2 regions of the Saccharospirillum sp. genome follow, and region 1 is predicted to be linked to the other one. Evidence: predicted binding sites of a transcription regulator. Region 1 holds the regulator's gene; the other holds the start of a gene.
The links. Region 1 encodes LexA, which represses DNA repair genes until DNA is damaged. Its sites were predicted from a motif close to TACTGTNTANNTANACAGTA; they were not measured.
Positions count from the first base shown of each region.

Region 1 (9,813 bases):
GGATTCTCAGGGCGATCGGTTGCATTTGTCCAATGTGGTGCCGACGCTCCATAGCGTGAAAGGGGCTTTTGTGTTCCTTAATAGTAAAACCGCCGCTGACCTGATTCAGCGAGCCATCAACTACATCCGCCGGGATCTTGAAGAGTCCGGCACCATGGTTGATCCCGGGCAACTGGAATCCTTTGCTGATGCCTTGTCGAGTCTGGAGTTTTTCCTGGAAGGCTTACTCAGTGACTCGGCCAATGAAGATATTCTGAAGCTCGCCAATCACAGCCTGGCAGCGCTGTCGGTGTAATTCCCTATCATGAAGCTGATGACGCAATGGCCATTGTTTGCCTTGCTGGTTCTACCGGGCCTGGTGCTAGCCTATATCGCCTTGCGTCTGCTGTTGCGTCGTGGTTGGATTCGGGGCTTTGTGCGCGGCGCTCTGGGTGTGGTTTGCCTGGTCGGATTGCTCATCATCTCCTTGTTTATGTTTGATTTGGCCGCGTATCGGGCCTTTACCCGGGAAACCGTCGTGGCGACGGTTTCTTTTCGGCGACAAGGTGAGCAGGCCTATGAAGTCAATCTGGAGACCAATCAGGATCAGCAGCGCCGGAGTCTGGTGTTAAATGGAGATGAATGGCAGTTGGATGCCCGTATCCTTATCTGGTCTGGTCCGCTGGTTGTGCTGGGTATGGAGCCGGTGTATCGGCTGGACCGTATAACCGGACGATATCAATCATTGGAGCAGGAGCTGAATGCGCCACGCACCGTCATTGATCTGCGGGCGGGTGCACTCTGGTCGGTCAGTATGGTCAGCGATTGGTTACCCTGGATCAGCGCACGTTTCGGCAGTAGTGTGTATCTGCCAATGGTCGATAATGGCTTGTTCGAGGTAGGGTTGGGTGCACAGGGGTTGGTCGCGAGACCGGTCAATGAACCGGCTCGCGAAGCGCTGGGGCAGTGGTTTTCTGACTGAAAACCAGATGCTTTGGCTCAGTCGATTACAGTGAAAACAGATCCGACAAGCGGGTTGCCAGCATCATATCGCCTTCAGTGCGCAAGCGACCTGCCATAAATGCCTGCATGCCATTCAAATCGCCTGAAGCGATTTCTTTCAGGGTCTCTTCATTCATGATCAGGGTAACCGATGGGTCTTGATGCTCGCCGGATACCAGTTTGCACTGCTTGTTTTTAACGATCAAATGGTAGGTGTCGCTGTCGTCGATGTTGAATTGAAAGACAACATCCAGACCCGAGGCAGCGTCGGCGTTGAATTGGGATTCGATGTTGTTGAACATGTCTGCGGTCGAAGCCATGGTCTGCTCTCCGGTGTGTGGGTGAATGACATTGGGTGGATTGTAGAGAGCCGAGTGGGTAAAATCAAACGATTGTTTGAAACGTAAGTTTAACTGATGAAAAGGAGAAAATTGTGTGGGCTGAATACGGGGCATTTGTATTAAAAACCATCACCCTGGTGGCTATTCTGGTGATCGCGCTGGTTGTGGTAGCCCGGGCATCACAGGGAAGCAGTGGTGCTTCCAGAAAATCTGGCGGGCGGTTACAGATCGATAAACTGAACACTCGGCTGGAATCCAGCGCTGACCGGGTTCGCCAGGAGGTGATGTCGAAGAAAGCCTATAAAGCTCATCACAAAGCTCAAAAGGCAGAACAAAAAAAAGCGGCCGAGCAGCCGTCTTCAAACGTCTGGGTAATGCGATTTAAAGGCGATGTCCACGCCTCTCAGGTGGATGGTTTGCGCCGGGAAGTAACGGCCATTATCCAGGTGGCGAGTACCGGTGATGAGGTGGTTCTGGTCCTTGAAAGTCCGGGGGGTGCGGTGTCGGGTTATGGTCTGGCGGCTTCGCAACTGGTTCGGCTAAAAGAAGCCGGGTTGTCACTGACGGTGTGCGTCGACAAAGTGGCCGCCAGCGGGGGCTATATGATGGCTTGTATTGCCGATCGCATCATCGCAGCACCTTTTGCGGTGCTCGGGTCCATTGGAGTATTGGCCCAGGTGCCTAATATTCATAAGCTGTTGCAACGCCATCAGGTGGATGTAGAAGTGCTGACGGCGGGTAAACATAAGGCGCCCATGACCCTGATGGGTGAGAAAACCGAAGAAGGCCGGGAGAAGTTGCTGGAAGATCTCAAAGCCATTCATGAGCGGTTTAAAGAGTTGGTAGGGCGCTATCGCCCACAATTGGATCTGGCGGTCGTCACTGAAGGTGATTTCTGGCTGGCCGAAGATGCCCGTGAACTAGGATTGGTGGATCAGCTGGAGACCAGCGATGCGTATCTGTTGGCCAAAGCGAAAAGCGGCGACGTGGTCTCTGTTACCTGGGTTCCGCAGGTAGGGGTCGATCAGCGACTCAAAAAGGCATTTTCATCGTCTGTTCAGGGCGCTGTTGACGCACTGTCTCACCGCTATTTTCCTTGAGCTGAGAGGCGCTTTCTTGTTTGATCGGCCAAGCAGTGCCTTATGGCGCAGCATGGCCGATCGGCGAAGTCTATTGCAAGCGGGTTACATCTACATAAAGAGTCAGATGCTGACCTGGCTGCAAATACTCCTGACCTATGGTGTTCCAACTTTGAATGTCGGCAATTCGAACATTAAACCGGTTGGCAATCCGAGACAGGGAATCACCTGACCGGACAACATAGCCGACTTTTCGGACCACTTCACGACCGTTCCTGACTGATGAACTGGCAGAGGCAGTAGCTGACGAGGTGTCGTTGCTGACCCAGACCGCCAATGTCTGCCCGGGGCGAATGACGTCGCGGGGAGCCATGTTGTTCCAGCGGGCCAGGCTCTGCACGGTCACGCCAAACTCCCTTGAAATGTCCCAGAAGCTGTCACCCGACTGAACGATATAGTCGACCCGGTTTGTGTCGGCGCTGCCAGAGGCATTCTGACGACGCGCCAGTCGCTGATCCGCACTCATAGAGTAGGCGTTACTGTTGGCGCTGGCGGTCGGAATCATCAGGGCGTCGCCAGCGCGAATCAGACTGCTGTTGAGGTCGTTGGCGTCCTGGATAATATCGACGGTAACACCGAAATCCCGGGCGATGGTCAGTAGGGAATCCCCGGGCTCGATGGTGTATCGCTGCCAGGCCATTCGCGAGTCCAGGGGCAATTCGTCAAGGCGTGCCCGAAACTGTGTGGCTTTATCAGTGTGGACCAGCAAGCGATGCGGGCCTTCCGGATTGGTTGCCCACTGGTTAAAACCGGGGTTCAACAAATACAGATCGCTTAGATCCATATCGGCCATGGCCGCTGCCTGAGCCAGATCTATCTGACTGCCAACATCGACAATCTCAAAAAAGGGCTCGGTATCGAGCAAGGGCAATTCGATGCCATAGGTTTCCGGCGCGTGAATTAACTTGGCAAGCGCGAACATCTTGGGCACATAGGCTTCGGTTTCCCTTGGCAGGTCCAAATGCCAGAAGTCTGTCGGGTTGCCTTCGGCGCGGTTGCGTCGCATGGCTCGCATAACGGTGCCGGGACCGGAATTATAGGCCGCCAGCGCCAGTAGCCAATCGCCATCGAACATATCGTTAAGTTGGTCGAGGTATTCCATGGCCGCACGCGTCGATTCGACGACATCGCGACGTCCGTCGTACCACCAGTCCTGTTTGAGCCCAAACATGCGTCCGGTCGACGGAATGAATTGCCACATGCCGGCGGCACTGCCGTGAGAGTAGGCGAAAGGATCGAACGCACTTTCAACAATGGGCAGCAGCGCCAGATCGAGCGGCATATCACGGGCCTGCAGCTCCGCGACGATGTGAAACATGTAGCGACCAGCCCGCTCACTGACACGGTTAAAGTAACTCTGATGGCTGGCATACCAGCGCAACTGTGAGGTGATGCGCGGGTCTTCAAGCGTCAGATCGAACTGAAAGCCACGACGTAGCGTCTGGTACAGATCTTCCGGGTACTGGGCGTAGGGGTCGTATACCGCCCGGGTACGCAATGTCTCTGCGGCCAGGTCCGGGTCTGTGTCAAACAGGTATTCAGTTGCGGACAGGTCCGCGAGTAACGGGTCGAAAATCGGCTCTGGTTCGCTTTCTGGAGCTGCACCCAGTTCGCGTTCAACCAGTGCCTGTTCGCTGACGTCAGCGCCCGGTTCCGGAGTCGACTCCGCCGTTGTCTGAGAAAAAGACGAAAGTGCAGGCAAAGTACTGCATCCGCTGGTGACAAAGCCTGCGACGGCCAGCGGTATTAAAAGTCGTTTTAATGCCATGAATTTATCGGTTCTTTTTTTGATGCTGGGTTCGAGTTGAGCGATAATTCTATGTTGCTATGGGGTGCAGGGGCAAGTTAAGGCATAGTACGGAGAGATTTATTGGGCCGTTTTGTGACGTTGAGCATTTATCAGGGGATCCGAAGGCGGCGTTTGATGACATATTCTGACCTGCGCTGTTTTTAATGAGGGCATTTTGGCTAAACGGATAGGTTTTAGATTCAAACAATGGCTTCGAGCGGGGCCTCCGTCCGTTGCAGTTCAGGAATCAGCCTTGCACGACTGGTACAACACGCCCATGGGCGGCCGATTAATTGACGTTGAACGACAACTGGTTGCTCGCGCCTTATCGGGCCGTTTTGGGACTCATCTGGTGCAGTTGGACTCCGGGTTACATGAGCCCTTGTTTGAACCACGCCTCTATGGGTGTGGTTTGTTGATGACACAGCTCGACAACCGGGCACCCTGTCCGAGCGTACGAGGCGATGCAGAAGCCCTGCCGTTTGAGCCGGAGAGCCTGGATGCGTTAATTATGCATCACACGCTGGATCAGTGTGACAATCCCTATCAGGCCGTTCGTGAGGCCGCTCAAACACTGCGCCCCGGTGGCATACTGGTCATTGTCGGTTTTAACCCTTACTCCACCTGGGGGCTTAGAGCCCTGTTCAGTCGTGCGCGGTCGGGGCTCTGGCGCAGTCGATTCATCAGTAGCAGCCGGGTGTCAGACTGGATGCAACTGTTGAATTTTGAACTGGAGCGTTCTGAAAAACACGGCTTTATGTCACCTTTTTCCCGGCCAGCCTGGTTATCGCGTCTGAGATTTTTTGGCGGGCTTCAAAAAGCGGTATTGCCGGTCACCGGGTCGGTGTACTTGCTGGTCGGCTGCAAGCAAGTTCCCGGCAGAATCAATGGCCGTGCCCGTTGGCGTGCAAAACCCATTCTGGAATCCGGATTGGCCGGTCGAACCATCAGGAAACAGCATGAGTAACAGTGAACAAAGCGGTCAGTCCGTTGTGCTTTATACCGACGGTGCCTGTCGGGGCAACCCCGGTCCGGGTGGCTGGGGTGTGCTTATGCAATACGGGTCCAAGCATAAGGAACTGTATGGCGGTGAAGACCAGACCACCAACAACCGTATGGAATTGATGGCCGCTATTGCCGGACTGGAAGCCCTTAAGCGAACCTGTCAGATCGATCTCTACACCGATTCACAGTATGTCCGCAAGGGCATTACCGAGTGGATACATGGCTGGAAAAAGAATGGCTGGAAAACATCGGCCAAAAAAGACGTGAAAAACCGGGATTTATGGCAACGCCTGGACGAGAGCATAGCGCGACACAGCGTTAACTGGCATTGGGTCAAGGGCCATGCCGGACACCCCGGGAACGAGCGGGCCGATGCGCTGGCAAATATGGGTATTGATCATCGCAGCACCCGGGTTTAAACGCGTTCGGCCCTGGCGTATGCAACCTTAATCAGAACATGACTGGATGAGATCTTTAGCAAGATGAGACAAATCGTACTGGATACCGAAACCACGGGTTTAAGCCCCAACAAAGGTGATCGTATTGTGGAAGTCGGGTGCGTGGAGCTGGTGGATCGAAAGCTGACCGGTCGACATTTTCATTACTACATCAATCCTGAGCGCGATATTCCCGAAGAAGTGATAGCGGTACACGGGATTGATAACAACAAGGTAAAAGACGCGCCCAAGTTCCGGGACATTGCCCAGTCTTTCTGGGATTACGTCAGCGGTGCAGAGCTGGTAATACACAATTCCGCCTTTGATATGGGCTTCTTACAGATGGAGTTTAACCGCCTCGCCGATGAGGGCTTTACTCAGTTTGGTCAGCTTAAAGAGGTATGTGGTGTTCTTGATACGCTGAAACTGGCGCGCGAAAAACACCCAGGTGCTAAAGCTTCGCTGGATGCGCTGTGTAAGCGGTATGGCATCGATAATTCACACCGCACCTTGCACGGAGCCTTGCTCGACTCGGAAATTCTGGCTGATGTTTATTTGCTGATGACCGGTGGGCAAACCGCGCTGATACTGGATGATGAAGAAGAGAACAGTACGGAACAAGTGAGTTTTGATGCCAGCGCTGTTATTGCATCAAACCAGTCACTCAAGCGTGTGCAACCGACTGCGGAAGAGCAGGTCGCGCATCGTGAGATGTTGGCTGTTATCGAAAAAGCAGCCGGGAAATCACCCTTGTGGCTCGAACTGGCTGGTAAAAATAGCTGAGAGCCAGCCAGTTCGTTGGGTAGTGTTGTGTGTTGCAGCGCTTGTTTTAGTGCAGCGAACGCCGAATAACGCCCACATACAAGCCTTCGATGGCGAAGTCCTGTTGGGTTAAATCAACTTTGATCGGTTCAAAGTCTTCATTTTCCGGGTAAAGCGTGACAATCTGACCTTCGCGCTCGTAGCGTTTAACGGTAACATCGTCGCCCACCCTGGCTACGACGACATCGCCATTGCGCACCTGGTCGGTTTTATGGACGGCGATGAGGTCGTCTTCCAGAATGCCCATATTTTTCATGCTTAATCCCTGAACCTGCAGTAAAAAGTCGGCTTTGGGGCTGAACAGGGTAGACGGGAGACTCAGGAATTCTTCAATTTGCTCCTGAGCCAGAATGGGCTCGCCAGCTGCGACACGACCCACAACCGGAAGACCGGATTCAGGCTCTTCGGGAAGGCGAATGCCACGCGATGCGCCAGGAATGATTTCGATGGCTCCCTTTCGCGCCAGTGCCTTGAGGTGCTCTTCAGCGGCATTGGGGGAGCGGAAACCCAATTGGCTGGCAATCTCTGCCCGGGTAGGAGGGTAGCCGGTTTCCAGCATGTGGTCTTTTACGAGGTCGAGAACTTGTTGTTGACGAGCCGTCAGTTTAAACATAATGTCGCCCTGTTTTTTTATACAGTAGCTGTGATTATATACAGCCTGTAATCGCTGTAAAGGATTCTCTGGTTTGAAAAGTAGCAGTCAATACTTCCCGGTCGCGTTGTTGAGCGCGGAATACAAAGAGGGCATTTATGAAGATGTTTATTCGCTCAAGCCCAACACCAGCACCGACAATACGGTAGAGATTGCCCTGGTTCGGCTGCATTCCGAGCAAATATCGCGTGGCCATCCGGTCCTGCTGGTGCACGATGCCTTCTCTAATCACTGGCAATGGCTCGATTACGGCGTTGGCGGGGTTGCTGGCGCCCTGGTCCGGGCAGGATACGATGTCTGGCTGATGGACTGGCGCGGTCATGGCTTGTCTTCCCGCAATCAGAGGCCTGCGCTCAATACTCTGGAAGTCATGGCCGAGTATGATTTGCCACCGGCCATTCAGTTCATTGAAGAAAAAACCGCCCAGTTACCAACGCTGATCAGTCAGGGGTTTGGCTGTGAAATGGTGTTACAACATGCGGTCGTGCGCCAATACGCGGCCAATGTTGTGCTTCTGAATGCGGCACCAATCTGTCCTCGCCGGGTGTTCTGGTTGCCCGGTGTTAAAACCTGGCACCGGTTACGTCTTGGTTGGCGACGCTGGTATCGCCAGGAGGGGAGTGAAGAGCGTGAGCCCGTAACCTTGTTTCGGCATTTGTTGCGGCGTCAGGGTTGGTTCGGACGTTGGCGGGCCTACGATCAGGCATTGATAAAACCCAGGCTGAAAGCAGTAGAGGCCCGTCTCTATTGGGTGTCCTCATCACCTCAGGCGGATCCCGCACTTAAACGACTGGGGTTGGATCCTGCGAGGATCATACTCGGGGCCAGCGCCCGGGACTGGCTGACGCTGTTGCCAACCATTAGTCCCACTCGGGCAGTGATGTCACAGGAACGAACCGGGTAGCGGCTCTGTGTTTAGCCGGGTCACGGGTTTGGTGAGACCCGGATCCGGTGAACGGTCCCTCAGGCGCCGGTGCGGCCCGGCAGTACGTCTTTCAGCTTGGCATGCATGGATCTCAACAGGTTCTCGGTGGTTGCCCAACTGATGCAGGCATCGGTTACGGATACACCCGGTTTCAACTGCGACAAGTCGTCCGGAATGCTCTGGTTACCTTCCTCCAGGTTGCTTTCGATCATCAACCCGATGATGGACTGATTGCCCTCCAGAATCTGGTTGGCAACGTTGTCGGCAACCAGAGGTTGCAAGGCGTGATCTTTATTGGAATTGGCGTGCGAACAGTCCACCATGATGTTGGTGGGTACCCCGGCCTTACGCAAAGTGGCTTCGCATTGTGCGACACTGACTGAGTCGTAATTTGGTTTACCATTGCCGCCACGTAACACAACATGGCCGTAGGCATTGCCCTTGGTATGTATGATCGCTACCTGGCCTTCCTGATTGATGCCCAGGAACCGGTGTGGCGAAGAAACTGATTTCAGCGCATTGATGGCAACATCCAGGCTGCCATCGGTGCCATTTTTGAAGCCCACAGCGGAAGACAGGCCGCTGGCCATTTCGCGGTGTGTCTGGCTTTCCGTTGTGCGCGCACCGACGGCTGACCAGCTGATCAGGTCCTGAAGGTATTGCGGTGAGATCGGATCCAGTGCTTCGGTTGCCGTTGGCAGGCCCAGATGAGCAATGTCCATTAACAGTGTGCGGCCAATGTGAAGGCCATCTTCAATTTTAAAGGAATCGTTCAGGTAGGGATCGTTGATCAGGCCTTTCCAGCCAGTTGTCGTGCGGGGTTTTTCAAAATACACGCGCATGACAATCAGCATGGACTCACTGACTTCTTCGCTTAACGATTTAAGGCGTTTGGCGTAGTCAATGGCCATGGCCGGGTCGTGGATGGAGCAGGGGCCGATGACAACGATGATGCGCGGGTCTTTGCGATCGAGAATGTTGCGCACCGCATCGCGGCCTTCGTTAATGACGCGGGCGGCGTCTTCTGTTACCGGAATGTCGGCTTTCAGGGCATCCGGTGTGAGCAGAATTTCCTGGCTTTCTACGTTTAAGTTCGCTAATGCTTGCATGATAACGCTAAGGCTCTCTTTGATGGCTCATTCCAGAATAGGGGTCTTGCCAGGTCACCAGTGAGTGGAAGCTCGGTTGGGGCTGTCCTGACCATTGATGAATAATAAGTAAGTAAAGAATAAAATACAACCCGTAAAGAAAAGAATACAAATTAGTAGTGGTTCGTTTAAAAAGGAAGCAAAAACAACATCTCTGGAATGGTCTCGCGAAACTTGCCAGGGTTTGCCCATGGATGTGCTCCCGGGAGATTTAAAAATAATATGCAAAAAAAGAATAATTGATCATCTTTATATAACCTGATAAAAACTGTGCAGTGCGAGTCGGACAAATTACCGGTGGGCAGGGTGGCCACGGCACCGTTTCGCAGCACAGTTGATAACAAGAAGAGGTCCAGACGCCAGTCGGGGGCCGCTCTGAACGGATTAAAGGGGAGCACTATGAAGTTGCAGCAACTGAGATACATCTGGGAAGTAGCTCATCACGATTTAAACGTATCGGCAACAGCGCAGGTTTTGTATACCTCACAACCTGGCATCAGCAAACAAATCAGGCTCCTCGAAGATGAACTCGGTATTGAGATTTTTGCCCGTTCCGGTAAACATCTGACTCGAA
Region 1 is NZ_JBBECH010000026.1:54,496-64,308, forward strand. Features, by position in the region: gene WEB54_RS03805 (hypothetical protein) at 1-295, shown strand, start outside; gene WEB54_RS03810 (multidrug transporter) at 305-961, shown strand; gene WEB54_RS03815 (SCP2 sterol-binding domain-containing protein) at 987-1,301, opposite strand; gene sohB (protease SohB) at 1,415-2,422, shown strand; gene WEB54_RS03825 (LysM peptidoglycan-binding domain-containing protein) at 2,493-4,229, opposite strand; gene WEB54_RS03830 (class I SAM-dependent methyltransferase) at 4,504-5,217, shown strand; gene rnhA (ribonuclease HI) at 5,210-5,674, shown strand; gene dnaQ (DNA polymerase III subunit epsilon) at 5,738-6,475, shown strand; gene lexA (transcriptional repressor LexA) at 6,522-7,127, opposite strand; gene WEB54_RS03850 (alpha/beta hydrolase) at 7,201-8,070, shown strand; gene WEB54_RS03855 (3-deoxy-7-phosphoheptulonate synthase) at 8,130-9,200, opposite strand; gene cysB (HTH-type transcriptional regulator CysB) at 9,639-9,813, shown strand, end outside.

Region 2 (4,844 bases), on a different contig from region 1:
AAATATGCCAGTGAGTCACGTCACTGCCAGCGTAATGGTATGTCCCCCACAGAGGAGGCTCCACATCGCAGTCGACTTGCTCCAGCATGGCCACAATCACCCGCGCCAGATCGGTCGCGGCCGTGGGACACCCTCGCTGGGTATCTAAAACCTGAATGACATCGTACTGTTGCGCCCCGGCAACAATATGGGTCAGAAAATTACGCCCGTCGGCACTGAACACCCAGGATGAACGCAGAATCAGATGGCGTTCGCACTGGTCACGCACAGCTTGCTCCGCCAGCAAAAAATCACGGCCAACCGCTGTTATCGGCTGCGCCGCATCCTGCTCGGAATAAGCCGTCGCCTTATTGCCATCAAACACCTGCTCGCTCGATACTTGCAACAAGGCAGCACCGGCCTGCTGACAGGCCTCTGCGAGCACAGCAACACCCTGATCTATCAGGTGCGGCCAGCGGGAATCGACCGTAACCTCAGGCTCCAGATCATTGTGAACATAGGCATTGATGACATAGTCGGGCCGGTGCTGCTTTAGAAGCGCCGCTACGGCGACTGCATCCGTCAGATCCAGTTCCGCATCGGGAACCAGAACAGCCGTGATTTCCCGGGCCGACGCCAATCGACCCAGTGCACGCGCTAACGGCCCCTCGGCGTCAGTAACCAGTAATTTCACCTTGGTACAGCCTTAAAACGGGATATCGTCGTCGAAATCGTCAAAATTATTGGCAGGTTGATGACCCGTCTGCGGCGCCGGCTGACTCGGAGCAGGGGCTGGAGACGGCTTGCCACCAAAGCCCCCCTGTGGCTGGCCACCGCCAAACCCACCTGAGGACTGAGGTGCATTGCCCTGATAGCCGGCATTTTGGCCGCCCTGACCAGAAAATCCGCCGCTCTGAGCTGCACCCGGGTTGTCACTGCGCCCGCCGATAAACTGCATTTCGTTGGCCACAATTTCAGTGCTGTATTTTTCAACACCATTCTGGTCCTGCCATTTGCGGGTTTGCAGGCGGCCCTCAATATAAACCTGAGAACCCTTACGCAGATAAGTCGCCGCGTTTTCGGCCATGCGGCCAAAAATCACGATGCGGTGCCATTCGGTGCTGTCGGTCCGGTTACCCTGCTCGTCACGAGGGCCCAGTTCATTGGTGGCCACATTGAGGTTGACCACCTGAGTTCCCGAGGCCGTTGCCCGCACATCAGGGTCTTGTCCCAGACGCCCCAGAATGATGACTTTGTTTACTGTTCCGCGTGCCATAGTTGTTGCATCCTATTCTGTAAATGTCGTTTCAGGGCGGATACTCGGTGCACAAGCTCCGTTTTTGTCCTGAGTCAGTGTTCGCTATCGTTGAACCGGTCGTGCGATAAATCAAGGGCACTGCACTTCATGACGATAAGGTCAGGAACGCAGCGACAGGTTAGGGTCGTCACTGACGGCCTCGCGGCCAACCGCTTATACCGCAACCTGACCACTCCGGTCACGCACACCCAGCACCCATAGTAACACTATCCACACCAGCATCACTGAGATGCCGATCATAGCAATACCCGCCATACCAAAGCTCTGGTAGGCCCAGCCGCCACAGAGGCCGCCAAAGGCGGCACCCAGAAATTGCCCGGTCGAAAAGACGCCCATGGCGGTTCCCCGGGCATGCTCGGGCGCGCGCCGGCTGATCAGCGACGGCAAGCTGGCTTCGACAAAGTTAAAGCCCACAAAGAACAACCAAACCATACCAATACTCAACCAGGCCATTGAGCTTACACCCAGTGCCGCCAACGCCAGAATGATGAAGACCCCGGCCAGCGCCAACAACGGCCGATGCGCTTTGCGGTGCTCGGCAATGGCAATCATCGGCACCATACCAAGGAAAGACAACACCATAACCGGGGCATACACCCAGCCCAGCTGGTCGCCCATTACGCCCTGCTGAACCAGCGCCACTGGCAAACCGACGAACATCATGGTCATGGTCAGGTGCAGTACAAACACACCAAGGTTTAACGGCACCAGCTGCCGGTCACGGACCACCCGCCCCAACTGGCTGCCCTGCCAGCGGCGCTCTTCATGCACTTTCGCCGGTGGCGGCGCCGGAAGCCAGTACACAATAACCAGACCGCCCAAAGCCATCAGTGAGGTCGCCCAGAACACCCCGGACAACCCAAAAGCACTGGCGATAACCGGGCCGACAATCACCGCCAGCACAAAGGAGCCACCAATAATGGCACCGACAATGGCCATCGCCTTGGTTCGTTCCTCAGAACGGGTATAATCGGCCAGCAAGGCCAGAATAACGCTGGCAATGGCACCCGCACCCTGCAAGGCACGGCCGATAACCACACCCAGAACATGGTCCGAAAGTGCGGCAACCACCGAACCGAGGATAAATACGCCCAGTCCTGCAGCAATAACCGGCTTACGCCCAAAACGATCCGATAACATCCCCAGCGGAATCTGCAGTACGGCTTGAGTTATGCCGTAGATTCCGAGCGCAATGCCCAACAGCACTGTGGTGGCACCGGCCAGGGACTGACCATAAAGCGTCAAAATCGGCAGCACCATAAACAGCCCAAGCATGCGCGAGGCATATAACAGTGCCAGGCCCGTCAGCGCCTTTTTTTCCAGAGTATTAAAAGCCATATACCGGCAGTGTCCGTAAAGCCCCAGGTTCAGTACCTGAGCTTATCAATTGAGTCAAATAACCAGTGTCATTACAAAGTCGCGCATGGTACCAGAATTGGTTCCCGTTATGCTTGCCACATACAGCATTTTTCAGTGGGTCTTGAATACGCAGACTAGGTAACCACAGTTGACCAGCGCTGGGCACCGGGTGCAGAGCTGACGGGCGTCGAGCCCCATGGATGGGGCTCGCCGAGCTTACAGGGAAGTACTTGCAGCGTCCCGTCAGGTCTGTACCCGGGGCCCAGCGCGAGTTGTAGCCACAGCAATCAAAGCAACCACCGTCGAACTTGGGTTCTGTACGTTTATACAGTAAACTGCAGCGCTTGCGTAACTGCCCAGGCAGGCAGCCGCAACCATCATCGCAACAGCCGGAAAAAGAGGAAGGCATGGACAAGATTTCCGTCCAGGGGGCTCGCACCCATAACCTGAAAAACATCGATGTGGACATCCCGCGCGATAAACTCGTCGTTATCACCGGCCTGTCCGGGTCAGGCAAATCGTCACTTGCCTTCGACACCCTCTATGCAGAGGGTCAGCGTCGCTATGTCGAATCCCTGTCGACCTACGCCCGCCAGTTCCTGTCGATGATGGAAAAGCCCGATGTCGACCACATCGAAGGGCTGTCTCCGGCTATTTCCATTGAACAGAAGACCACCAGCCACAACCCGCGCTCTACTGTGGGCACCACCACTGAAATTTACGACTATCTGCGCCTGCTTTACGCGCGGGTGGGCGAACCGCGCTGCCCCGAGCACGATGAACCGTTGGAAGCCCAGACCATCAGTCAGATGGTCGACCAGGTGCTGGCGTTGCCCGAGGGCAGCAAGCTGATGATGCTGGCGCCGATCATCGATGATCGCAAAGGCGAGCACTTGCATGTGTTCAATGAACTGCGTGCCCAGGGCTTTGTGCGGGTACGGGTCGATGGCACCGTAATGGACCTCGATGAAGTGCCCGAACTCGATAAAAAGCGAAAGCACAGCATCGAAGCCGTGGTTGACCGCTTTAAAGTCCGGGACGACTTGAAACTGCGTCTGGCGGAGTCCTTCGAAACCTGTCTGACGCTGTCTGGCGGCATTGTTAAAATGGTCTACATGGACGGCGACGGATCGGACATGCTGTTTTCCAACCGCTTTGCCTGCCCGGTCTGCGGCTACTCCATCACCGAACTTGAACCGCGCATGTTCTCGTTCAACAACCCGGCCGGCGCTTGCGAGCAATGCGACGGCCTGGGCATGAAGCAGTATTTCGATGGCGGTAAGGTGGTGCGTGATGCGGCCCTGTCGCTGGCTGAAGGCGCGATACCCGGTTGGGACAGACGCTCAGTCTATTATTTCAGCCAGTTGCAATCGCTGGGCGAGCATTACAGCGTCGATATTGATCAGCCGTTCACAAACCTGCCCAGGCGTTTTCAGCGCTATGTGCTGGACGGCACCGGCAAAACAGAGATCGATTTCTCCTACGTTAACAGCCGCGGAGCCAGCTACTCGCGCAGCCACGCCTTTGAAGGCGTTATGCCGAATATGGAACGACGCTATCGGGAAACCGACAGTCAGATGGTGCGCGAGGAACTGTCCAAGTTCCTGACCGAGCAGGATTGCCCGGGCTGTCACGGCAGCCGCCTCAAACAAAGTGCGCGTCATGTGTTCGTCAAAGGCATCAACCTACCTGAAGTCACCCACATGGCCATTGGCGACTCCCTCACTTATTTCCAGGAACTGACGCTGACCGGATCCCGCGCCCAGATCGCCGACAAGATTCTGCGTGAGATCGTCCAGCGTATGACCTTTCTGGTCAATGTCGGGCTCGATTATCTGACCCTCGACCGCAGCGCTGATACCCTCTCCGGTGGTGAAACCCAGCGTATTCGCCTGGCCAGCCAGATCGGCGCGGGCCTTGTTGGCGTGATGTACATTCTGGATGAACCCTCGATTGGCCTGCACCAGCGCGACAACGACCGCTTGCTGGAAACCCTGACTAACCTGCGGGATATGGGTAACTCCGTGCTGGTGGTCGAGCACGATGAAGACGCCATTCGCGCGGCCGACTTTGTACTCGATATTGGCCCGGGTGCCGGCATCCATGGGGGGCATATTGTTGCCTCGGGCACGCCGGCCGACATCATGGCCAACCCCAATTCACTGACCGGTCGGTACCTCAGCGGTAA
Region 2 is NZ_JBBECH010000088.1:7,988-12,831, reverse strand. Features, by position in the region: gene WEB54_RS16250 (NAD(P)-dependent oxidoreductase) at 1-673, opposite strand, end outside; gene WEB54_RS16245 (single-stranded DNA-binding protein) at 686-1,255, opposite strand; gene WEB54_RS16240 (MFS transporter) at 1,451-2,635, opposite strand; gene uvrA (excinuclease ABC subunit UvrA) at 3,064-4,844, shown strand, end outside.
Region 2: the regulator LexA is predicted to act here: its motif matches at 2,970-2,989, upstream of uvrA (excinuclease ABC subunit UvrA).